DNA from 2 places in the Pseudoalteromonas sp. HF66 genome. Region 1 is predicted to be linked to the other one. Evidence: predicted binding sites of a transcription regulator. Region 1 holds the regulator's gene; the other holds the start of a gene.

Region 1 (12,246 bases):
GCCTAGATGCTTTTTATCAATATTACTCGTTTCACTTTGCCCATCAAGTAATTCAGGCCCTTGCTCATCCTTTCGGATACTTTCACCGTAAAGGATGTCTTTTTCTGGACTGACTCTGTCTGTTAAAATTCCGGTGCCGTTCACTCCGGTTCCAACTTGCTGTTGCTCACGAGCTGATTTCTCGAAAACCTGCTCAAGCGAATCGGAGAGAATTTGAAAGTCTTCATTTTTATTAATTGCTATGGCATACATGACCACAAAAAAAGCAAACATGATAGTCATGTAATCGGCATAAGAAACAAGCCAACGCTCGGTATGTTGGTTTTTTGACGTGTTATGACGCAGACGACGGCGCATCATAATAAATTACTCTTCAACTAAGCTTGGACGCTCAACACGGTACGCCTCAAGTTTTAGTTCTATATTCAGTGGGCTTTCACCTTGCGAGATAGCAATAATGCCTTCAGCAAGTAATTCATGATACAGCATCTTTTGTTCAATTTGCTGCTTTAACTTATTGGCCATAGGTAAGAATAATAAATTAGCTAAACCTACACCGTAGATGGTAGCGATAAAAGCGGTGGCGACACCCGCACCCAATTTTTCAGGATCTGTTATAAATTGCATTGCCTGAATCAAACCAAGTACCGCACCTAAAATACCAATTGTTGGGCTATAACCCCCCATCGCTTCATAAACTCGGCTAACCTCTAACAAGCGCTCTCGTTCAAGCATTAAGTCAATTTCAAGGGTATCTCTAAGCTTTTGCTCATCGATACCATCAACGAGTAGGCTCAACCCTTTTGCCGCGTATGGGTCTGTATGAGTAAGTGCCTCAGATTCAAGCGCTAAGTAACCTTCTTGGCGTGCTTTGTGCGACCAGCGCTTTACTTGTTCGATAGCTGCATCAATATCATGATATGGCGGAAAGAACACCCAATGACTAATTTTGAGTGTTTTTGCAAAAACACTACCAGGGGTCTGGAGCATAACAGCCCCAAGCGTACCGCCAAGAACAATAATCAGCGCAGGTCCATTGAACAAAGCTGTGACAACGCCGCCTTCTAATGCATAACCAAATGCAATAGCACTAATTGCGATAATTAAGCCGAGAAAAGACAGCTTATCCACAGCCAGTCTCACGCGTTAGGCGGGCTGCAACATCTGTGAGCGCTAAGCTTTCACTAGCCAAACCAGCATTCGCAACGGCTTGTGGCATACCATACACTACACTGGTTTTTTCATCTTGCGCCCAAATAGTTGCACCGACTTGCTTAAGCATACGCGCTCCATCACGACCATCAGCACCCATACCCGTTAACACCACGGCTAGAACATCACCGCCATAGGTTTTTGCTGCACTCGCAAAGGTGACATCAACACTTGGCTTATAAGTAATACGTGGGCTATCATCTTCAAACACACGTAATGTACGAGAGCCGCTGCGCCCTTCAATCAACATTTGTTGACCACCTGGCGCTAAATAGGCTGTACCTGGCATTAAGCGGTCACCATTTTGCGCTTCTTTCACATTGATTCTGCATAAACCATTGAGGCGTGCTGCAAAAGCAGGAGTAAACGCAGCTGGCATATGTTGAATAAGCAAAATAGGATGCGGAAAGTTAGCAGGCAGCTGAGTTAAAATGGTCTGTAGCGCAACCGGCCCACCAGTTGATGTACCAATAGCAACCAATTGATATTGCTTGCCCGAAGCTCGAATTTTACTTGTACTCGATGACGATTCCGCAGGCGAACTAGCAGGAGCTGAACGGCTAAAGCTGCGATCAGGCTGAACAATACCGCTGCTAGTACTTGTAGCGCTACTGCCCCTTGGTGCAGGAGCCGGAGTTGGTCTCGAAATAGGTGTCGGACGCGAAAAACGAGAGAGGCGACGACGACCAATTTCTTTTACTTTATTTTGTAAAAGCGCGATTGCATCTTCATTATTACGTGCAATGTCTTCGAATTTTTTCGGTAAAAAATCTAAAGCACCAGCATCAAGTGCATCGAGGGTTGCTGTTGCACCATCACGGGTGAGTGATGAGAACATTAAAATAGGAGTCGGTGTTGCTGCCATTATTTCTTTCACAGCACTAATGCCATCAAGAACTGGCATCTCAACATCCATAGTAATTACATCAGGTCTTAATTCACGGGTTTTATCTACCGCCTCACGACCATTAACGGCAAAACCAATTACCTGAATATTGCTGTCTTGCTCTAAAATTTCGCTTACTCTGCGGCGAAAAAAGCTTGAATCATCAACAACTAATACTTTGACTGCCATTGGCACTCTCTTGTTTTATATCATTTAAAGTGCAGCTAAACACTGCACTTTATTATTTATTATTAGCCAACGTAATGTTTAAGCATACTAGGTACATCGAGGATCAATGCAATCCCACCATCAGAAGTAATTGTCGCACCTGCCATTCCTGGCGTGCCTTGTAATAAGGCATCTAAAGGTTTGATAACCACCTCTTCTTGACCAATTAATGAGTCAACAACAAAGCCCACTTGTTTAGTACCTATTTGTACAATCACCACGTGACCTTCTGCTTTACGCTCTTGGCGGTTGGCACCTTTTACTAACCAATGTTGTAAATAGAAAAGCGGAATCGCTTTTTGACGAACTATTATTGTCAGTTGGCCATCAACTACGTTAGTTTTAGTTAAATCAAGGTGGAAAATTTCGCTTACGCCAGCAAGCGGTAGAGCAAAGGTTTGCTCACCTACAACAACCATTAGAGTTGGTAAGATAGCAAGCGTTAATGGCACCTTAATTTCTAGTGCAGTACCTACGCCCAATTCCGACTGGATGTTAACCGAACCATTTAACTGGGTTATTTTAGTTTTAACCACATCCATGCCGACACCGCGCCCTGAAATATCAGAGATCTCTTCTTTCGTTGAGAAACCAGGAGCAAATATTAGGTTGTATGCTTCTGTATCCGACAAACGGCTTGCTTGATCATGATCAATTACACCCTTGCTGATTGCGATTTTTTTCAGCTTATCAGCATCCATACCAGCACCATCATCACGAATGGTAAGCAGAATATGATCACCTTCTTGTGATGCTGAGAGCGTGACTGTACCTGTACGCGGTTTACCTGCAGCTTCACGCACATCTGGCATTTCAATACCATGGTCTACAGAGTTACGCACTAAGTGCACCAATGGATCAGCAAGTGCTTCAACAAGGTTTTTATCTAAATCGGTTTCTTCACCTACTAGCTGCAGATTAATGTCTTTTTTCAAGCTACGAGCTAAGTCACGAACTACGCGTGGGAAACGACCAAATACTTTCTTAATTGGCTGCATCCGGGTTTTCATTACCGCACCTTGTAAGTCTGCGGTTACCACGTCTAGGTTCGAGATGGCTTTACCCATTGACTCACTGTTGCTGTTATTCGCAAGACTTACCAAGCGGTTACGAACCAATACAAGCTCACCAACCATGTTCATGATTTCGTCAAGACGTTTGGTATCAACACGAACCGTTGTTTCTGCCTGTGGAGGCGGAGCCTTTTTCGGTGCCGCTGAAGCTGCTGGCGCTTTTGCAGGAGCTGGAGCAGGTTTACTAGCTGCAGCTGCAGGTTTCGGTGCAGGTGCCGGTTTAGAGGCTGCAGGCTGAGCAGGTTTTGTAGGTTCAGCTTTTGGTGGCTCTGGTGCTTTTTCCGCGGTTGAACTTTCCAATGATTGAGGAGCTGTGCCTTTGCCATGTAACTCGTCAAGAAGTGCCTCAAACTCATCATCACTAATTTCATCGTCTGAATCGCTGCTTGCTGCCTCTGCAGTAGGGGTGGCAGAGGCTGGCTCAATAGAACTTGTAGCTTCAGGCTTGGCAGTATTATCTTGTTTTACTTCCCCAAAATTACCAACACCGTGCAATTCATCTAATAAACTATCAAATTCATCATCGGTAATATCATCACTGTCACTGCTATTTGACTCAGGAGCAGATGCTGCTGGTCCTTGGCCTTTTCCGTGCAGCTCATCTAACAGGCTTTCGAATTCATCTTCAGTGATTTCGTCAATATTTTGAGACTCAGCGCTGCTATCAGCAAGACCGCAGCCATCAAATAACATATCGAACGCAAATGGGTCATCTTCATCGATGTTGTCTGTTGCTGTATCTGCTGTGACTTCAGGCGTATCAACAACAACCTCTTCAACTGCTGGTTCTTCAGGTGCAACTGCAACGTCCTCTGCTACAGATAAATCTTCACCTGCAAGCTCTTCTGCAGTAGGCGGCTGACTTAATTTATGAAGGACTTCTAATAGGGCTGGATCTGCAGGCTCTGGTTGTTCGCGATTTTGAATCGTGGCGAACATTTCATTAATAGTATCAAGAGCTTGTAATATTACGTCCATTAGCTCAGGCGTAACAGTGCGTACACCTTGGCGTAATAAATCGAAAACATTCTCTGCGCCATGACAAGCATCAACAAGTTCAGTCATACTTAAGAAACCTGCACCACCTTTAACAGTGTGGAAGCCCCTAAAAATGGCGTTTAATAGATCTTTGTCTTCTGGGTTGTTTTCAAGCTCAACTAATTGCTCCGACAATAGCTCTAAGATTTCTCCTGCTTCAACAAGGAAATCCTGTAATATATCTTCATCGACTTCAAAGCTCATGCAGCTACTCTCCTCTTAGAAGCCCAGACTTGATAATAGATCATCGACTTCATCTTGTCCTGAAACAACATCATCGCGAGACTCTTTATCAATAATCGGCCCTTCAGGACCTGCTAGTGTGTCACTTGGTGCAGGTGCTTTTTCTATGGCCTGTTTTTCTTGTTGTTGATGACCATCTTCTTGACTGCCAAACACAGTTAAGAGATTAATTAAACTGTCTTCTACTTCTCGCACTAGTTCAATGACACGACGAATAACTTGTCCAGTTAAATCTTGATAATCCTGCGCCATCAGCACATTGGTCATCAAGCCTTGAAGCTCATCGGTTTTTGTGTGCGAGTTATTCATGAACTTATCTAGGCTATGACATAACGATTTAAATTCACCGAGTTCAATTTCTCGGTTCATTAAACGATCCCAAGTAGGCTTAATTGCAGCAATTTCATCAGCAAGTTGTTGCGCTATCGGTAAACTTGCTTCAACTGCATCCATAGTTTTATTGGCGGCACTTTCTGTCATTTCCATAACATAATTTAAGCGCTGCTTAGCATCTGGGATAGCGTCGGTAGTTAAATCAGCGAGACGAGTATCTAGGTCAAAGTTTTTTAACGCTTCATGAAGTTGACGCGTCAATTTACCGACTTCAGCAAACAACTCTGATTGCTCTTTTGACGCAGCATCAAGAATTAGCTTATCAGCTTTTTCTTGTTCACCATTTTCAAGATACTCAACAAGTTGACGAGCTTGCTCTAAACTTATTTGAGGCGCAGCAAGTGCTGACATAAGCCTCTCCCCTTAGATTAACCTAAACGTTCAAACACTTTTTCCAATTTGGTTTTAAGTGTCGCAGCAGTGAATGGTTTAACGATATAGCCATTAACACCTGCTTGAGCAGCAGCAACAATTTGTTCTTTTTTCGCTTCAGCTGTCACCATTAACACAGGAATATGCTTAAGGCTATCATCAGCACGAATTGCGCGTAACAAATCAATACCTTGCATACCAGGCATGTTCCAATCTGTTACAACAAAATCAAATTCTTGATTTTGTAGCATTGGCAATGCTGTTGAACCGTCGTCAGCTTCCTGCACATTGGTAAAACCTAAATCCCTTAATAGATTTTTAATGATACGTCTCATTGTAGAAAAATCATCAACAACAAGAATTTTCATGTTTTTATCCAAAACATCCTCCGGTGAGGTTTGAACCTTTATTTACTTACTACTAATTAATCCAGTCATTGATTTTTGCTTTGAGCTTAATCATCGCCTGACCATGTATTTGACTCACACGCGACTCGCTAACATCGAGTATGTGTCCTATTTCTTTTAAGTTCATTTCGTCGTTGTAGTACAAAGACAAAACGAGAGCATCTCTTTCTGGTAACGATTGGATAGCCGTTAATAGAGACTGGTTAAACCGCTCATTTTTAACGTTATTAAACGGTTTGTCTAGTCCTAAATCCTGACCTACTGGTGTGATGACATCTTCATCCACGCCTAAGTCTTCAATGCCTAATACTTTACTAGAATTTACATCATGTAGAATATGATGGTACTCATCCAGTGTAATATCAAGTTTTTCAGCTACTTCAGTGTCTTTTGGTTCACGATTTAACGTGCTCTCTAATTCGGCAATGGTTTCTGCCACTAGGCGGGCATTTCGGTGAACTGAACGTGGAGCCCAGTCACCTCGGCGAATTTCATCCAGCATAGCACCACGAATACGAATACCAGCGAAGGTTTCAAAACTAGCACCTTTGCTAGCATCAAAGTTTTTTGACGCTTCAATCAGGCCTATCATGCCTGATTGAATTAAGTCATCGAGTTGCACACTGGCAGGTAAACGAGCAATTAGATGGCACGCCACTTTTTTCACTAAAGAGGCATGTTTTTCAACAATCGCATTTAAATTTTGTGCTGATTGATATCCCATCGCTTTATTCACCGATGTTGTCATAGTTAGCCGTTTACTAGTTTTTCAATAAAAAATTCTAAATGGCCAGACGGTTGATTAGGGATCGGCCATTTAACTGCTTTTGTTGCTAATGTTTTAAACGCCACCGCTGCTGGTGAATTCGGGAATAATTCAACGATTACTTTTTGACGGCGCGTAGACTTACGCATGTTCTCGTCATAAGGAATGGTTGCAACTAACTCCATCGAAACATCTAAAAAACGATCCGTTACTTTTGAAAGTTTAGCAAATAATTCTTGCCCTTCACGCAAACTGCGCACCATATTGGCAACAATTTTAAATTTATATACGCCATGCTCACGGCTAAGTACTTTTATAAGTGCGTAAGCATCAGTAATTGAGGTGGGTTCATCACATACAACTACAACAACGTCTTGGGCTGCACGAGAAAAGCTTAATACCATGTCTGAAATACCTGCGGCGGTATCAACAATTAAAATATCAAACTCAGTGTTTAACTCGCTAAATGCACGTATAAGACCTGCATGCTCAGATGGCGATAATTCAACCATACTTTGAGAACCAGACGTTGCTGGTACAATTTTGATTCCTGCAGGGCCTTCGACGAGAATTTCATCAAGCTCACACTCGCCCGACAAAACATGAGATAAGTTACGTTCAACACGAAGGCCAAGCATCACGTCACAGTTTGCCAAACCTAAATCGGCATCTAATACTAATACACGATTTCCTTGCTGGCCTAATGCGATTGCGGTGTTGAGTGAGACGTTGGTTTTACCCACTCCACCTTTACCGCCAGTAACAGCGATAACTTTAACGCCACTATTATTATTTTGATTCATTTTGCGCAGGCCGCTTGCTTGATCTAATACTGTGTTAATCATACATCCCTACTGTGTTCGACGCTACTGCTTGACGTCTTGAATGTTGTGCTTTTGCTCGTTTTAAATACAATTGTTCAGCTTTTTTCACTAGTTTTTCAGCATTCGCTACGCGAATATCCTCAGGAACGCGCTGACCGTTAGTAAGATACCCTATTGGCAGACGATTTTGAATCGCTATGCTAATAATCTCACCTAAACTTAAAGATTCATCCAATTTAGTGAAGATACAGCCACTTAGGTGAACCTTTTTAAAGTGTCTTACGGTTTCTTGCAACACATTTATCTGCGCTGTAGCACTTAATACTAAATAACTACGAATATCAACACGCTGATTACGCATTAAGGTGTTTAATTGTTCAGTTAAGCGTAAATCTCGTTGGCTCATACCCGCAGTGTCTATTAATACTAGACGCTTATTACGTAAATGGTATAACACTTCAGCTAATTCATTCGCATCTTTTACTTGCTTTACACCACAACCAATAATACGACCATAAGTAGCCAATTGTTCGTAGGCACCAATTCTGTATGTATCAGTGGTGATCAGTGCAACTTTATCAGCACCATATTTTTGTGCTCCAAGTGCTGCTAATTTCGCAACTGTGGTTGTTTTACCAACGCCCGTTGGACCAACTAGTGCAAAAACTCCACCTTGGCGTAGGATTTCGTTGTTAGTTGTATGCATTTGGTTTTCAACCATTTGCAGCAGCGCTTGCCATGCTTGTTGGCGAGATACATCATCAGGAATAAAACACGCCATTTGCTCAGCAACATCACGCTCAATCCCCATACCAGCTAAACGATCAATCATACAAGCGCGTGTTGGATCACGGCGCGCCATATCTTGTTGCATTAATCCAGATACTTGGTGTTCAAGTAATTGACGAATCGCATTCATTTCTTCGCGCATAGTCGTCATTTCTGATTGATTAGCTGGGGCTGAGTTTTTATGATCAGCGGGTGAGTCTAAATCATCAAAACCTGCGTCTAAATCGTCATCAAACCCTAGGCTATGAGCTTGAGTTTGTACACGAGGTGCTGCTTGCTGCTGATAACGAGGAGCTTGCTTATATTCAGGCTGTTGCTGCTCAAAGCTTGGTTCTTTTGGTTGATAATGTTCACTCGTATCAATACCAGATTGACTAAACATTGACGCCAACTCTGGCGAACGAGGGCGTGGGGCTTGACGCTCAAGTAACGCTTGTAGGCTATCAGCAACTTTCGCTTGCGGCTCAGGTTTAGCACGCATTGGCTCAGGCTTAACAAAATTATGCTGTGGTGCAGGTGCTGATTGTGCCACTGCAGGTTTAGCTTCGGCTTTCGGGGCTGCTTTGTCGTAATCAACAGCTGCAACGATTTCAACGCCGTTAGCAAGCTTTTTGTTCGACATAATAACCGCATCAACACCTAACTCATCTTTCACTTCTTTCAGTGCAGTGCGCATATCTTTAGCAAAAAAACGTTTAATTTTCATGGTTCAACCCCTTTACTATCCTATTGTTGGCCTACTGAGCTGACAATCTTAATCTGTCTTTCGTCTGGTACCTCTTGATAAGACATCACCCTTAAACCTGGGATTGTGTACTTAACGAAGCGAGATAACACAGTACGTAACATTCCTGACGTTAACAGTATCGAAGGTTCACCGGCCATTTCTTGGTTTTGATGCGCTTCATTCAATGATTGTTGAAGTCGCTCTGCAAGGCTTGGCTCTATTCCGGCACCTTCGTCACCTGCATTCTGAAGTGACTGATGCAACATCTGTTCCAACTCAGGCGCCAAGGTAATGACAGGGATCTCAGAAGACATACCAACAGCGTCTTGAACGATAAGTCTGCGAAGTGAAATTCGCACTGCAGCCGTTAGTACATCAGGGTCTTGGCTACGTGGACCATACTCAACAAGGGTTTGAACAATCGAGCGCATATCGCGAATTGCCACCCCTTCATTGAGTAAGTTTTGTAGCACTTTTACGATAGTAGTAAGTGGTAATACGTCAGGAACCAGTCCTTCAACAAGACGTGGATGACTCTTCGCTAACATATCTAATAAGTTTTGTACTTCTTCATGACCAAGTAGTAAAGCAGCACTGTTCGTGAGTAACTGACTAATATGAGTTGCAACTACCGTTGCTGAATCAACGACGGTATAGCCAAGTGATTGTGCTTCATCTTTTTGGTCAGGTTTGATCCAAACCGCATCTAATCCAAATGCAGGGTCTTTTGTGGCAACCCCTTTGATTGGACCAAATACTTGGCCTGGATTAATCGCTAGCTCATCACCATGTTTAAGCTCACCCTCACCGCTTGAAACACCCATCATAGTGATTCTGTATGCATTAGGGTCGAGTTCTAAGTTATCACGAATATGTACAGGAGGTACTAAGAAACCAAGCTCCTGAGAAAGTTTCTTACGTACACCTTTAATACGATTTAGCAGTTCACCACCTTGAGATTGGTCAACAAGTGGAATTAAGCGATAACCCACTTCTAAGCCAATAACATCAACTTGCTGTACGTCATCCCAGCCAAGCTCTTTTTGTTCTTGTTTATTGGCAACACCAGTACCAGGCGCACCACCATTTGCTTCTTGCTCTGCTTTTTCAGCTTCTGCTTTGGCTTTTTGTTGTTGTGTGAAATAAGCAAGGTAACCAAGTAAAGCACCTAAGCTTAAAAACGCGATGTGCGGCATACCTGGTACTAGACCCATGATGATCAGAATACCTGATGCAATATAAAGTGACTTTTCGTTACCTAGCTGTGTCTTAACTTGGTCGCCCATATTGTGCGACTCATTCTGACGAGTAACAACGATTGCAGTACCGATAGAAAGTAACAGTGAAGGCAGCTGTGCAACAAGACCATCACCAATAGTCAACAAGGTGTAGACTTCCATCGCACGGCTGAAAGATAAGTCATGTTGGATCATACCGACGAATAAACCACCAACGATATTGATCACTAGAATGACGATACCTGCTATTGCATCGCCTTTTACGAACTTACTAGCACCATCCATTGAACCATAGAAGTCGGCTTCACGGGTGACTTCTTCACGGCGTTCACGGGCTTGCTCTGCACTGATAAAACCTGCGTTTAAGTCAGCATCAATCGCCATTTGTTTACCAGGCATTGCGTCAAGAGTAAAGCGAGCTGATACTTCAGAAATACGGCCAGCACCTTTGGTGATAACCACAAAGTTAATAATGATTAAAATAAGGAAGACCACTAAACCAACAGCATAGTTACCGCCGATAACAACCGAGCCAAAGGCCTCGATAACTTTACCAGCTGCATCTCCACCATTATGACCTTCTAGCAATACCACACGGGTACTGGCAACATTCAGCGCTAAGCGCATGATAGTTGCAATCAGTAGAACCGCCGGGAACATACCAAATTCAAGGGGCTTCATGGTATAAACCGTAACCAGTAACACCACGAGTGCTAAAGCAATATTAAACGAAAAAAGAATATCTAAAAGAAACGGAGGCAGAGGTAATATCACCATACCCAGCGCAGCAAGTACCATTAACGGCGTACCGATACCCTTAGCATATTCTTTTTTATCTCTGTTAAGTTGTTGTAATACCGCTTTAAATTCCATAATTCAACAATTTCAAAAAATTGACACTACACGGAATTTGCAATAACTATTCCAAGTTACAAATTTATACCAATTCGCTTAATTAAGTGATCTATTTTGAGGCAATAAAACCTCGTTGATAGCAAGGCAAAAATTTCGTTATTTAGTTGTTCTAAATCAGAAATTTTTAACGCAGATAGCGACAGGTTTAATCCCTCAAAATGATTAAAGTATTATTGCGGATTGGTATTATTAATATTTGTAAGCATCTGGTATTGGTAGCTTTTTATTGAGCGGAACAGGGCGTTTTCCGCGCCCTTTTTGGAAGCGTTTTAACTGGAAAACATAAGCTAGCACTTGCGCTACTGCGGTAAATAGTTGATCAGGTATTTGCTGACCAACATCGGTAGTGTGATACAACGCACGAGTAAGCATTGGCGATTCGACAATTGGCACGTCATTACCCTTTCCCACTTTACGAATTTGCATAGCAAGCTCGTCCACGCCTTTGGCAAGAACAATAGGCGCACCAGCTTTAGCTGTGTCGTATTTTAGTGCAACAGAATAGTGAGTCGGGTTGGTTACAATAACGTCTGCATCAGGAACATCTTGCATCATCCGCCTTTGCGACATTTCCCGCTGGGTTCGACGAATACGCGCTTTAATTTGCGGGTCACCCTCAGAGTTTTTGTATTCGTCTTTCACTTCTTGCAGGGTCATTTTTAGCTCTTTATGGTGTTTATGACTTTGGTAAGGAGCGTCAATGGCGGCAATAATAATTAATGTACAAGTTAGCCCAAGGAACATCCAAGATAAAATTTCAAGCGCATGAATAAAATTACTAGGGGCGCTTTCTTGGCTTAAATGTAGTATTTCATCAAAGAAGGTATTGATTAAAAACACCGCAAAACCGGCAACGACAGCAAACTTTAAAATAGACTTGACCAGCTCTACCCCAGCTTGAGGACCAAGCATACGTTTTATGCCTTTAGCTGGTGACATTTTACTCGCTTTTGGTGCCGCCGCTTGCCAACTAAAGTTAAATCCTCCTAATAGTGTATTGCCTATAAAAGCTGCAATTACAATAATAAAAACAAACATTGCCATAGGGAATAGTAAAGCATCCGCAACTATTCCCCACACAGAGAACATTTTAGTGGTGTCGTAGGTTTCATTTCGATTAAGGCTTAATAAGCGC
Region 2 (12,246 bases), on a different contig from region 1:
GAAGAACAAGGCAAAGTTTTCAACGTACGCTTACTAAAAGATAAAAACACAGGTAAACGTCGTGGCTTTGGATTTGTGGAAATGGCTGAAGCAGATGCTGAAAACGCAATCAATCAATTAAATGATAGCGAATTCCAACAGCGTACTTTAAAAGTACGTGAAGCAAAACAAAAACAAGAGAACGAGACTAATAGCTTCCGTGAGGGATCTGATCAGTCAGCGTAATCAGCTCAACGTTTAATTGCGAGTGACAAATAGGAGCCGTTGCATAAAAGTGCAGCGGCTTTTTTTTATCTCCGGTTACTGTGTATCCCCGAAGTTCAATTAAACTTTTAACGCGATTAGCAATCGCTTTGCCTGAATCTATAAGTAAGATCCGTTGTTTATAATAGTCATTAATCGCATTTGCTAATAATGGAAAGTGTGTACAGCCAAGTACCAATACATCTATATCTTCTGCGATAGCTAGACCACACAATTCTTTTTCAAGTTTTTCTTTATTGAGTGTCTGCGTATGAAACAGTGTTTCTGCTATTTCCACCAGCTCAGTTGAACCATATAAACTGACTTGAGTGCCTTGGCTATAAGTACTAATTAAGTTTGCAGTATAGTGGCTCTTGGTCGTCGATGGCGTTGCCAACAAACCAATATGTTTGCTACTGCTTAAAGCGCTTGCTGGCTTTATCGCAGGCACAACACCAACTACTTCTATATTTGTATACGGGCGAATAGTTTCTAATGCAGATGTAGAGGCGGTGTTGCACGCAATTACTAGAATATCTACGTGTAATTTTTCTATTTCGATAAACTGTAGTAGCGCAAAAAGGCGGGTTATAATCGTTTGCTGGCTTTGCGCGCCATATGGCAATAAAGCATTATCCATAAAATAGCTATAATCAGCATCTGGGATCAGTGCTTGGATCTGTTCAAGTACGGTTGTCCCACCTATACCAGAATCAAACACCATTATATGAACTGACAAACTGCTTACCTCGGATCATCAAAGGCCAGCAGTTTGCCATGCAGCTATATAAAAATAAAGAAAGGGTTAAGCTTCTTCAGTTGCCGAACGTAGTTTATTCATTTGTTCAAACATTGCTTTGGTATAATCCACCAGCTTGCTTACTTCTTCTTTATCTTGGTTTAACCATTGTAAGATACCAGCAAGTTCATTTTGCAAACCTAACTCACCCGCTTTATTGAACGCTTGTTTCAAATCGTCATTAAATGGCGCTATTTTATCAGCGACTTCTTTTTCAGGGGATGGTTTATATTCTTCATACCCTTTTATAGCAGCAACTGTTTTTGTTTGTTTCAGATCCATCGTAAAGCCAACTAGTTGCTCGTTACCTAAGTTCAACTCTTTAGCTTGTTCAAAGGCATCTTCTAATGAACCAGAGAAGAATGTTTCGCTAACACTCTGCAAGTCTTCCATCAATTCATTGATAGCTTGCTGCTCTTGCTCATTTAAATCACCATTGACTGTCATCGAGAATGATAAGTCACGTGATTGAGAAGATTCACTGACAAACGCTTCGTTATCGCCATTTTTGCTATAGCCGCTTGCTGACTTACTTTCGTATGCATCAGCAAAGCTAATACTCACTTCATCACCTTCAGCAGTAGTGAAAGTGTATTCTGCGTTATTACTTAAACTAACGTATTGGGCCTGGCTTACTGAAACCGAATTTGGTTTAGGATTGAACAAGTCTTCTTCTAATTCATCAATACCTTTATAGATACCTTCTTTAGACTTTTCGATACCCTCTTCGATGTCATCATTAAGAATACCTGACCCTTTTAGCTCATCATAAGCATCGTCGATGCCCATTTGTACACCTTTTCGTGCATCACCAAGCATACCTTTGAGCTTTTCATCATCAGCACCATCTGCTTTTGCTTTGCGAAGCGCACCGCCAACAAAGTCGAGAACGTTTTTAACGATCTCTTCAAAGTCGAACAGTGGTTTATCTTTTTTCTCTTCGGCTTTAGGTAAACCTAGTGCCTCAGCAAGTTTATCATCAAGAACTTTAGCAGCCAGCTCTCGGCCTCGTTGCTGGTAACTATCTTGACGATTTTGAATAGTAGGCTGCTGCAATGCCTGTTTGCCATTGTATTTATTCACATTTGTATTAGGCATATAGCCTAGGTTGCCAATTTTCATGATCCGACTCCATGTTATGGTTAACTCATTATCGGCCAAAAACCACAGAACTTAAGTTTTTTGTATAAAAAAACGACACTAAAATAAATAACAAAACTAGACAAATCCTCAGCGCTCCCTACAATAGCGCCGTTATAAAGCTAAGAGATAAAAGGTAATCAGCCATGGCGGTTATAAAAATTGATACAACTCAATATGATGCACAATTGAGTGAGAAAGAGCAGCGCATCACCTCACAGTTTAGACGTTTTGGGGTCGAAAAATTAGAAGTGTTTGGCTCTGACCCTATTCATTACCGCCAACGTGCAGAGTTTCGTGTCTGGCATGAAGGTGAAGACCTTTTTCACATCATGTTTGATCAACAAACTAAAGAAAAGATCCGTGTTGACGAGTTTGACCCTGCAGCGCCTTTAGTGGGTGAAGTCATGCAAGCCATGATCGAAAACTTAAAAGACAATGAAGTTCTGCGTCGCAAGCTGTTTCAAATCGATTATCTTTCAAGCTTAAGTGGCGAGATTCTAGTTAGTTTGTTATACCACAAACAATTAGATGAGCAGTGGCTACAAGCTATTAAAGAGCTTAAAGCAAAACTTAGCACACAGTTTAAAATTGATTTTATTGGCCGTGCTCGCAAGCAAAAAGAAGTGATTGGTAATGATTTCGTTATTGAGCGTTTAAACGTAAACGGTAAAGAGCTTATCTATCAACAAGTCGAAAATAGCTTTACTCAACCAAATGCGAAAGTGAACATCAAGATGCTAGAGTGGGCACAAGCGCTTTGCCAACCACTTAGCAATGACTTACTGGAGTTATATTGCGGGAATGGTAATTTCTCCATTGCTCTTGCAGATTCATTCGACCGCGTATTAGCGACTGAGATTTCAAAATCATCGGTTTACTCTGCACAATACAATATCGCGCAGAACAAGGTTGAAAACTTAGATATCATTCGTATGTCGAGTGAAGAGTTCACTCAAGCAATGAAAGGCGAGCGCACTTTCTCTCGTTTGGATGGCATTGATCTGAAAAGCTATAACTGCCAAACAATCTTGGTGGACCCACCACGTGCTGGCATGGATACACTGACTTGTGACCTAGTTGCGAACTACGATAATATTATTTATATCTCGTGTAATCCAGATACCCTAGAGCGTGACCTTGACCACTTATGCAAAACCCATGCAGTAAAGCGTTTTGCTATTTTCGATCAATTCCCTTACACCCACCACATCGAATCAGGTGTGTTTTTACAGCGTAAATAAAATTAGTCTGCCAGCGCTTTAAATAGTGCTGGCAACTGCTGCTCACTAAACACTTCTATATTGTTGTCAGTTAACAGCTTTGCAGTTAACCCCATCCCTGAAATTTTCCTTCCAGAATGACTACTATCGTAAATCGTATTGCGACCACATGACGGGCTTGATTCTTTTAACAAGGCATAACGAATACCTTGCTTTTGGCAAAGTTTAAGAGCTTGTTCTGCACCATAAGCAAATTGCACTGTGACATCTTGCGCACCTTTGGTGAGTACTCTTCCCAATTTAATTTCTGCTGGCGGCCTTGGTGTAGGTAAGCCACCAGCTACTTCAGGGCAGAATGCAATAAGCCTTCCCTGCTGTTTTAGAGTTTCTAAGCCAGGATGAAGTAAATTTTGCGATTGCCCGTCATAACGAACAGGGTTTCCTAACAAACAGCTTGAAACTAGTATTTTTTGCATTTGCTTTACCAATAAAAAAAGCTCCGCGTGCGGAGCTTTAATTTTAATTAAACTAAACTTATTTATCAGCTAGGTAATTAATTAAGTCTGCCATGCTCTTTGCATCGCTAATACCTGAATCCGCACCTATAATCACGCGATATTTACCATTAACAATAAAAGTTGGAACGCCTTTTAAAGCACCTTTTTGTTGGTAGTATTCTTGGTCGCGTTTCATTTTAGACGCCATAGTACGTACAGAGAAGCTGTTGTAGTACTTATCAAAATCTTCAGCCGATACACCTTGTGAAACGAAGATGTCTTTCATATCAGCTAGTTCGTTAATACGTGCACGCTTACCGTGAATATGATTAAACACAGCGGCTACTAACGCGTCTTTCTGTGGTAACACATTAGCCGTCGCATAACCTTGCGCTAAGATGGTTTGAATCTCTGGGTCACGAGGACCTGAAAAATCAACATGACTCTTTTTGAACTTTACGCCCTCTTTAAGAAGTGTTTTAAGCTCTTTCACTACTGGCTCGAAGTTATTACAGTGTGGGCAGTAGAATGAGAAGAACTCTTTTACTTCAGGCTTTTTAGAAGCGCGTGCATCAATCGTTTCATAATGCTTACCTTCTTCATATTGAGCAGCTGAGGCATTTGCCGCTAAACCTAGCGTGGCAGCCATTAATACAGCTTTTACTAACTTGATCATTACTTCTTTACTCCAAAATTATTGTTTTAATAAGAATTCGACTAACTCATCAAGCATCTGCTGGCTTTTGATGGTATTTAAATTGATTTTATATTTATCATTTACGATAAAAGTAGGCACACCTGTTAACGCACCCATGTCAGAATATTTTTGCTGTTTATCTTGCATCGCTTTTTCAGCACTAATCACTGGCATGCTTGCAATTTCAGCATCAAACACATCGTTGCTAATACCATTGGTCGCAAGTAATGCTTTAACGTCTTTCATGTCTTTAAGTAAAGCGCGTTGTCTGTGGATGCTATTAAAAATTTGGTCAGCAACTTGCTCTGCTTTGCCATGCTGCTTAGCAATTAAGTAGGCATAGCTTAAATTACTTTGTGTTTGCTTAGATACACCACCTAAAAAGTTAACATGGCTTTTTACAAACTCGGTACCTTCAGGAAGACTTGCAGTTAATGCTTTTGCTACAGGCTCAAACTGAAAACAGTGTGGGCAATAAAACGAAAAGAACTCGGTTACTTGCGGTGTTGCACTTTTCTCAACTTTTAAAACTTCATATTGATTACCTGCTTCAAAATCAGCAGCAAGGGCTGCAAAAGGTAAACATAAAATGAGTAGACTTAACTTTAATTTTTTAAACATTATTTTCTCGTCTTTATTAGCTTTTAAAAATTTATGGTAATAATTTTAATGGTGCTTCCTGTAGCGCTGCAAGCTGTTCTTTTAACGCTAGTATTTGCTGCTCCCAGTATTTGTCTTCAGCAAACCATGAAAAGTTCCGTGGGAATGCTGGATCATCCCATCTTTTTGCCAACCACCCCATGTAATGCACCATTCTCATCGCTCTGAGTGGTTCTATCAGTTTTAATTGGCTGTGATCGAAGTCACAAAATTCTTCATAGGCAGCCACTAAAGTGTCTAACTGTAACAGTTGGTTGTTACGATCGCCACTGAGCATCATCCAAAGGTCCTGAATGGCAGGTCCTTGTCGGCTGTCATCCAAATCAACGAACATCAATGCATCACCAGACCACAATATATTACCAGCATGGCAGTCACCGTGCAGGCGGATAGTTTCAACATTTTTATACTGTTGTGTGGTTTCTTTGATTACCAAATCTAAAATTGTATAGAAGGCGTTCTCTAATGTCATTGGCACCAAGTTACTTGCCTGTAGCTGAACTTTAGCTGTCTGAAGATATTCTTCGCAACTGATCACAGGCCTATGTTCAAATGGCTTTGCTTTTGCTACCTGGTGCATTCGACCAATTAAACGGCCAAGCACATCGAGTTGATCTAAATTATCAACTTCAAAAATGCGGCCACCCACACTAGGGAATAACGTAAACAAATAGCCATTATGCTCAAACAAGCTTTGCCCTTCGATAATAACAGGCGCAACAACCGGCACTTCGGCCTCAGCAAGTTCAAATGCAAACGCATGCTCTTCTAAGATTTGCGCCTTACTCCAGCGTTCTGGTCGGTAAAACTTAACAACATATCGTTGGCCATCTTCTGCTTTAAATTGATAAACACGGTTCTCGTAGCTATTTAATGCCAGCAGTCCTGATTCAGCATAGACACCGATACTTTCAACTGCATCTAAAATTGAATCGGGTGTAAGGTCAACAAAACTAAATTTACTCATAATGTCTCATCATATAAAAAAAGCGGGAAAATCCCGCTTTTTATTCATTTACTCAGTGTACTTAATTATCGTGCCTTAAAGAAGTTACTCGGCTGTGAAATCTGCACATCAGGCTCACCATCGACAGAAAGTATAAACTCAAACTTTGTCATTGGCTTTTTCAAATCATAAGGGTCAACAACCAATGACAGTGGTACATTGTATGATTCACCAGAAGGCACAGTGAATGTTTGTTTGCCTATGTACTCAAAGTTATCAAGCCCTTCGACACGAATATTAAATGTCTGCTCATGTTGCGCTTTATTGATAACCTTTAATGTATAGGTATTTTCAACTAAACCATTAAAGTCAACACGGTATAACTGATTACGGTCACGAATAATATCTAAGTCCATAGGTTTACGCATTGCAATGTTCGCCACCAGCGCGCCAGTTAGCAGCACTAAGATGACGAGATAGCCAATTAACTTAGGACGAAGTGCATGGGTTTTGTTATCTGGTGTTTCTAAATTACGCTCTGTGGTATAGGAAATAAGTCCGCGAGGGTAATTCATTTTATCCATCACCCCATCACATGCATCGATACACGCACCACAATTTATACATTCGTATTGTAAACCATTACGGATATCGATCCCCGTCGGGCAAACCTGAACACACAAGTTACAGTCAATACAGTCACCTAAGCCGAGCTCTTTTGGATCTTGTTTGCGTGAACGTGGACCACGGCTCTCACCACGCGCTTCGTCATAGCTTACTGTGAAGGTATCTTTATCGAACATAGCTGATTGAAAGCGAGAGTATGGGCAAATATGTAAACACATAATTTCGCGCATCCAACCCGCGTTACCATAGGTACACACTGCAAATACGGCTAAGCAAATATATGAATATGCTGTTGCATCAAGAGTAAACAGATCAGGTAATAGTTGGCGGATAGGCGTAAAATAACCAACAAAGGTAAATGCGGTATAAAGTGAGAATAACCACCAACTTCCGTGTTTAGCACTTTTTCGCCAAAACTTATCAAAATCCATCGGGCGTTGATCAAGTTTCTTACGCTGATTAGCGCTACCTTCAAACTTTTCTTCAAACCAAATGAAAATAAAGGTCCAAACGGTTTGTGGACAGGTATAACCGCACCAAACCCGACCATAGAAAGTAGTTACCAAGAAAAGAGCAAAAGCCGCCAACATTAAAATAAAGGCAAGGATTGTCAGGTCTTGTGGCCAAAGCGTTAAGCCAAAAATGTTAAACTTTTGCCCTACCAAATCGAACAATACAGCTTGTTGGCCGTGGAAATTAATCCAAGGTAGTAACATAAACGCAAGCATACCAACAAAACCAATTCGCTGTCTGAGCAATTGATGTAAGCCAGTTACAGCTCGAACATAAATACGGTTGCGTGGATTAAATCTATCATCGAGGGAAGCATTTTCCGGTTTCTGGATTTTCACTTCCGTTGGGATATTTTTAACCTTAATCTGTTTATCCATTAAAATTCCTCAACGCCACTAGGAAATAACATTCAAACATATGTTTATAGCAGATGGTTCTCTAAGCTCTTAGGCAAATCAGAATACATCTCATTACGTTCAAAGATTTCTGAAACTTCAAATCTATAAAGCATTATACTCAATCTATAAAAAATTTCAGGGATTGATCGAAAATACGACATTTTAATTATTTAATCGTATCTGCTTGCTTTTAAAACGACCATTTTATTAAACTTGCACCTATACCGTATTTATTTAGATCAAAGATTATTGTGCTATGAAAAAATTTCTTATTTTAGTGCTTATTATTTTAGCACTTTTCACGATTGATCACCCTTTGATCAAAGAGCCTAGGGAAAGGTTACTAGGAGATGGCGTATCATTACTATCTGATGCGAGTAAAATTAATCGTAGTCCCGCGGCGAATATGGCAAAAAATAATATTAAGTCACAACTCAATTTATCTAATTCAGAGCTTGAATATATTGAGGACACATTTACAACAGACGACAAGCTGCAAATTTTTCACTTACACTACTGCCGTGAAAAAGACATTAACTTGTATTTTTATGGTGACCGCTTAAACCGAGTATGTAGTATTGTCTCGAATGCGCTTGAGGAAAGGCTAAACAAGTAATGGACTTTTCTGCTTTAAACAAAAAAACCAGCGATTCGTTCGCAAAACAGCGCAATATGTTAAAAAAGCTGGGTAAAGGGCAAACCTTATACTGTGAAGTGTGTAAAGGCGCCCTTACCTTAGACTTAAAAACTGATCAGCCAGGTAAAGGCGTTGTACGCTGTAGCAAAGGTTGCACAGACATCCTATTAGAGCTGGGTTAGTTCCAGCCCTCATCGTTATAAAGTTGGCTATTTACAGCAACAACTTCAATAAGTTCTGCAAAGCCAGCGGCAAACTCATTCATCACTTCATACTGCTGCTGACATAATTGCCCTTCAGATAAACCATGCTCAGTTGCGAGGGCTGCAATTTCACTACTTTCAAGAGTAAAAAAGCCTAAGCTTTGCAGCGCGGTAGCCAACGCTTCTTTAAGTTCATCAGCTAAATGTGGAGCACTTAGTAGCTTATTAACGTAGCCTTGTGCACCATGCATAAAACCTTGGCTCCAATGCTGGCATTCTTGAATATCTAGGTATTGTTGCCCTTGAGAGCTCAGCTGTAGGCTCACAGGTAATGCAAAACCCGTTTCAAATACTTGCTCGCTGATCTGCTGATACAAGGCCATAAATGCAAACAGTACTTGCTCATCCATTTGCCCATCAGAGCCTGGTGCAACCTCTTCTAACCACTGGTGAACATCAAGCGGCTCAGGAGCACAAATCACGGCAAACAAGTAACCTTGGGTTTGCGCCAAAGTAAGCGCATCTGGATGCTGCGCTAAAAACTGACTTAGAAGCTCGCTTTGCTGCTTTGAAAACTTAGGTAATTGCATACTATTCAATTAATCCAATTTAAAAGTTAAGCGGATAACGGCCTTCGTTATCAGGACGACCAAGGAACTTAGCTGCATCATGCACTTCTTTTGGTAAGCTTGCTTCAGGTTTAATATAGCCAGCTACTTTAAAGTCTAGATTCGCTTTTAATACTGCATCAGCTTCAAGTCCTAAACGATTTTCTGGGTCTACCAGTACCGCTACATCACCCGATTTACAACTTAAACGGCCGCTCAGAGGACCAATACTAAACCAGTTGTTCATTCCTTTGACATCAATGTTAGGGCTCGCGATTTCACCGCTTAAACTCTCACAATAAGGCTGACCTGAGCTGTACTCGTCTAAATCAACTATTACGCGGCCTTGTGCACTAATCGGTAAAGGGAGTTGTAAACGCTCCATGGCACGTTCAACCGTTAAGCGTAAAGTAGTCTTTTTCACAGTGACTGTTTGGTTAAAGAGACCATATGTAAAATCACCATGACCAGATATATCCGCTTTATCACGAGGATTGCCAAAGCGCACCGTACCCACTAATTTACCTGTGAACAGTGACCAGCCTGATAACTGCCAACGCACATTATTTAATTGCTCACCATCAAAACGTACCTGCATAATGCGGCCGTCCCATAGCGTGCCACTGGCTTTACCTAATTGTAATTGCTTTGGTAAATGCGGCTTAGCTAAATCAAGTGCAACGGCAGCGGGTGTTTTTACCAGCGTAAACACCAAAAAACACATCACAAACACTGTGATTAATAAAATAACTCTTTTCATCGTTTACTTCTCTAGTACCAAACGACTTACACGCACAAAGCCTGATTTGTCATCTTTACTTAAATCTAAATTCTCGATTAGTACGCCGTGCGAATTAACCAATTCATCAAGCCATTCAACAAGGTTATTAAACTCAACAGAATCAATTGTTAAACGAAGTGAATTGTCATTCGGCTGCATTTTACTAATGATAATTTGATAACGATTACGGGTGCTATTAACGATTTGGCTTAAACTACGACTGCTCGTACTACGTGCATTACCGCTTGCTTTTAATTTAGCAATACTCTCATCAACCCAAACTAATAGCTCTTGCTGTTTTATAGTGTCTTGCTCAGCCTTTTCGATAGCCGTGTTAAGTGGACGAAAGACTCCCATAACTAGCACAAAAATAACAAACACCACACCTGCAACAATAACAAGTTGCTGTTCTTGTTCTTTTAACGAGCGCCAATAATTGATTATTTGATTTTTCATGCCGCACCTCGTAACTTAATTTCACCAACGACAAAATCACCATCATTATTCAGCGAACCCTGATCAACGGTTAAGCCACGCTGTTCTAAAATTGCTTTAACTTTACTGAATGACTGGAAATCTTTGCCGCGCGCACGAATACGTAATTCGTTACGGCCTTGATCATAACGAAGCGTTTCTGGTGTGAAGTCTTTCACTTGACTAAAAATCGAGACCAGATCGTTAGTCAAATCTAAAAAGCCTGCCGTACTACCTGCATCGATTAATGCAAGTTCATTACGAATTTGGCTGCGAATAAGTTGCGGACGCACTTTTTTGTTAGGAAAAGCACGCTGATAATTGGCAACTACTTCGGCTTTCATTGCTTCAAGTTCGCTATTTAACTTATAGAGCTCAAGTGACTTAACACCGACACTACACACTAACGCTACACCAGCTGCAATAGCGGCCTTTTGCCAATAGCCCCACCAAATCGCTGATTTTTTCTTAAGCTGATAAACGCCTTGGCGCAGGTTAAAATTAACCTCTGGTAATTGTTTGGCAAATAAAGCTAATGGTAAATCGTATTGTTCTGTTCGAGCATTTAGGTTAACCGTATCAGGAAAACCCGTTGCTGGACTAAAGTGTGCAACATCAGGGTTACCTAATGCCGTTAAATAGCCAGCAAGCCAATTCGTCTCTACAGCGGCAATATGCCAGTTACCGTGTTTACATAGCCACTGACCATTAAGCTCAATAGCACGTAACTGAGCGTTGTCATCGACATCAGGTAACAATAAAGCATCGGGCAGTATTTTATATACTTCGATACCATGCTCATTGAACTCAGCCAGCCATTGCTCAAACCATTCACGATCGGTCATCGCGATGTTAATAGCGTGCTTCTCATCAATAAGTGTTGGTTCTGCAATCGCTATGAATAAGTCGTCAACATCACAGGCTATTTCTTCTTCTAGCATGTAAGGAAGTGCTTGCTCTAGCTTGCGGCTCCACTTGGTTGGCAAAGCAACTGTTTTTAGTTGTACTTGATCACTTGGCAATAGTACAACCACTTCCCGTGATTGCGCTCTCTCTGTAAGCTCACCAAGTTGTGTTGCATTGGCAATTTCGCCACTGGCAATTATTTCTTGTTCTGTTGGTGAGTAAATTAGCCAATTAAGGCTGTCTTTTAATGTTTGACCCGTACGGATCAACAATATCTCTGTCACTGTACGCCTCCAAATTTTCGCGCCAGTATCGTTACTGTACCATTAGTGGCATGGAGTAAGGTGGTCATCGAAAAACGCAGCTCTGCAAATTCAGCCTGCGTTTGTAGTTTAAAATATTCACTGTTGATACTGAATAAGTCTTCAACGGCTTTCACATTTTGTGCGCCTTGTTGATTAACCTCTTCAAAAAATGCTTCTAAATCATCATAACCATCTTGAGGACGTGATGATAATACCGCTTCAGCCCCTGAAAGACTTAAGCCATCAATAAGCGAGCTTAATATAATGGCACTTTCTACAGGTAGTGTATTAACGTTTATTTGTAGCAACTCACTGCCTGGAATCACACACACAAATGGTAAGACTTTTTCCATTACTAATGGATTAAAGCCTTTTACTAAACGAAGCTCTGAGGTCGAAGCAAAATAACTATTTGCAGTCATATATGGGTATTGTCGAGATAAATATTCATCTTCCTCGGCACCCGAGCGATAGGTAATACTATCAGCGTCTAACCAATCAAACACACTATCAGCCATAGCTTCTTCAGACTCATCTGATGGTAAATCTTCAATATTTTCTAATAATGCCAACAATGCCTTATGTGCTG

The links. Region 1 encodes FliA, which starts transcription of late flagellar genes. Its sites were predicted from a motif close to CTAAAGNTNNNNNNNNNNNNGCCGATA; they were not measured.
Region 2: the regulator FliA is predicted to act here: its motif matches at 2,194-2,220, upstream of HCZ11_RS19020 (DUF5610 domain-containing protein).

Annotation. Positions count from the first base shown of each region.
Region 1 covers NZ_JAATOU010000004.1:146,594-158,839, reverse strand. Annotated here, with positions in the region: gene HCZ11_RS06320 (flagellar motor protein MotB) at 1-360, opposite strand, end outside; gene HCZ11_RS06315 (flagellar motor protein) at 367-1,131, opposite strand; gene HCZ11_RS06310 (chemotaxis response regulator protein-glutamate methylesterase) at 1,124-2,287, opposite strand; gene HCZ11_RS06305 (chemotaxis protein CheA) at 2,350-4,641, opposite strand; gene HCZ11_RS06300 (protein phosphatase CheZ) at 4,657-5,424, opposite strand; gene cheY (chemotaxis response regulator CheY) at 5,442-5,825, opposite strand; gene HCZ11_RS06290 (RNA polymerase sigma factor FliA) at 5,866-6,576, opposite strand; gene HCZ11_RS06285 (MinD/ParA family protein) at 6,603-7,463, opposite strand; gene flhF (flagellar biosynthesis protein FlhF) at 7,456-8,937, opposite strand; gene flhA (flagellar biosynthesis protein FlhA) at 8,958-11,069, opposite strand; gene flhB (flagellar biosynthesis protein FlhB) at 11,301-12,246, opposite strand, start outside.
Region 2 covers NZ_JAATOU010000031.1:11,762-24,007, reverse strand. Annotated here, with positions in the region: gene HCZ11_RS19030 (RNA-binding protein) at 1-225, shown strand, start outside; gene murI (glutamate racemase) at 188-982, opposite strand; gene HCZ11_RS19020 (DUF5610 domain-containing protein) at 1,049-2,164, opposite strand; gene trmA (tRNA (uridine(54)-C5)-methyltransferase TrmA) at 2,329-3,426, shown strand; gene HCZ11_RS19010 (DUF523 domain-containing protein) at 3,429-3,881, opposite strand; gene HCZ11_RS19005 (thiol:disulfide interchange protein DsbA/DsbL) at 3,940-4,578, opposite strand; gene HCZ11_RS19000 (thiol:disulfide interchange protein DsbA/DsbL) at 4,597-5,220, opposite strand; gene HCZ11_RS18995 (serine/threonine protein kinase) at 5,252-6,226, opposite strand; gene ccoG (cytochrome c oxidase accessory protein CcoG) at 6,292-7,722, opposite strand; gene HCZ11_RS18985 (hypothetical protein) at 8,000-8,359, shown strand; gene HCZ11_RS18980 (hypothetical protein) at 8,359-8,562, shown strand; gene HCZ11_RS18975 (YecA family protein) at 8,559-9,173, opposite strand; gene HCZ11_RS18970 (type II secretion system protein N) at 9,193-9,951, opposite strand; gene gspM (type II secretion system protein GspM) at 9,955-10,428, opposite strand; gene gspL (type II secretion system protein GspL) at 10,425-11,636, opposite strand; gene gspK (type II secretion system minor pseudopilin GspK) at 11,633-12,246, opposite strand, start outside.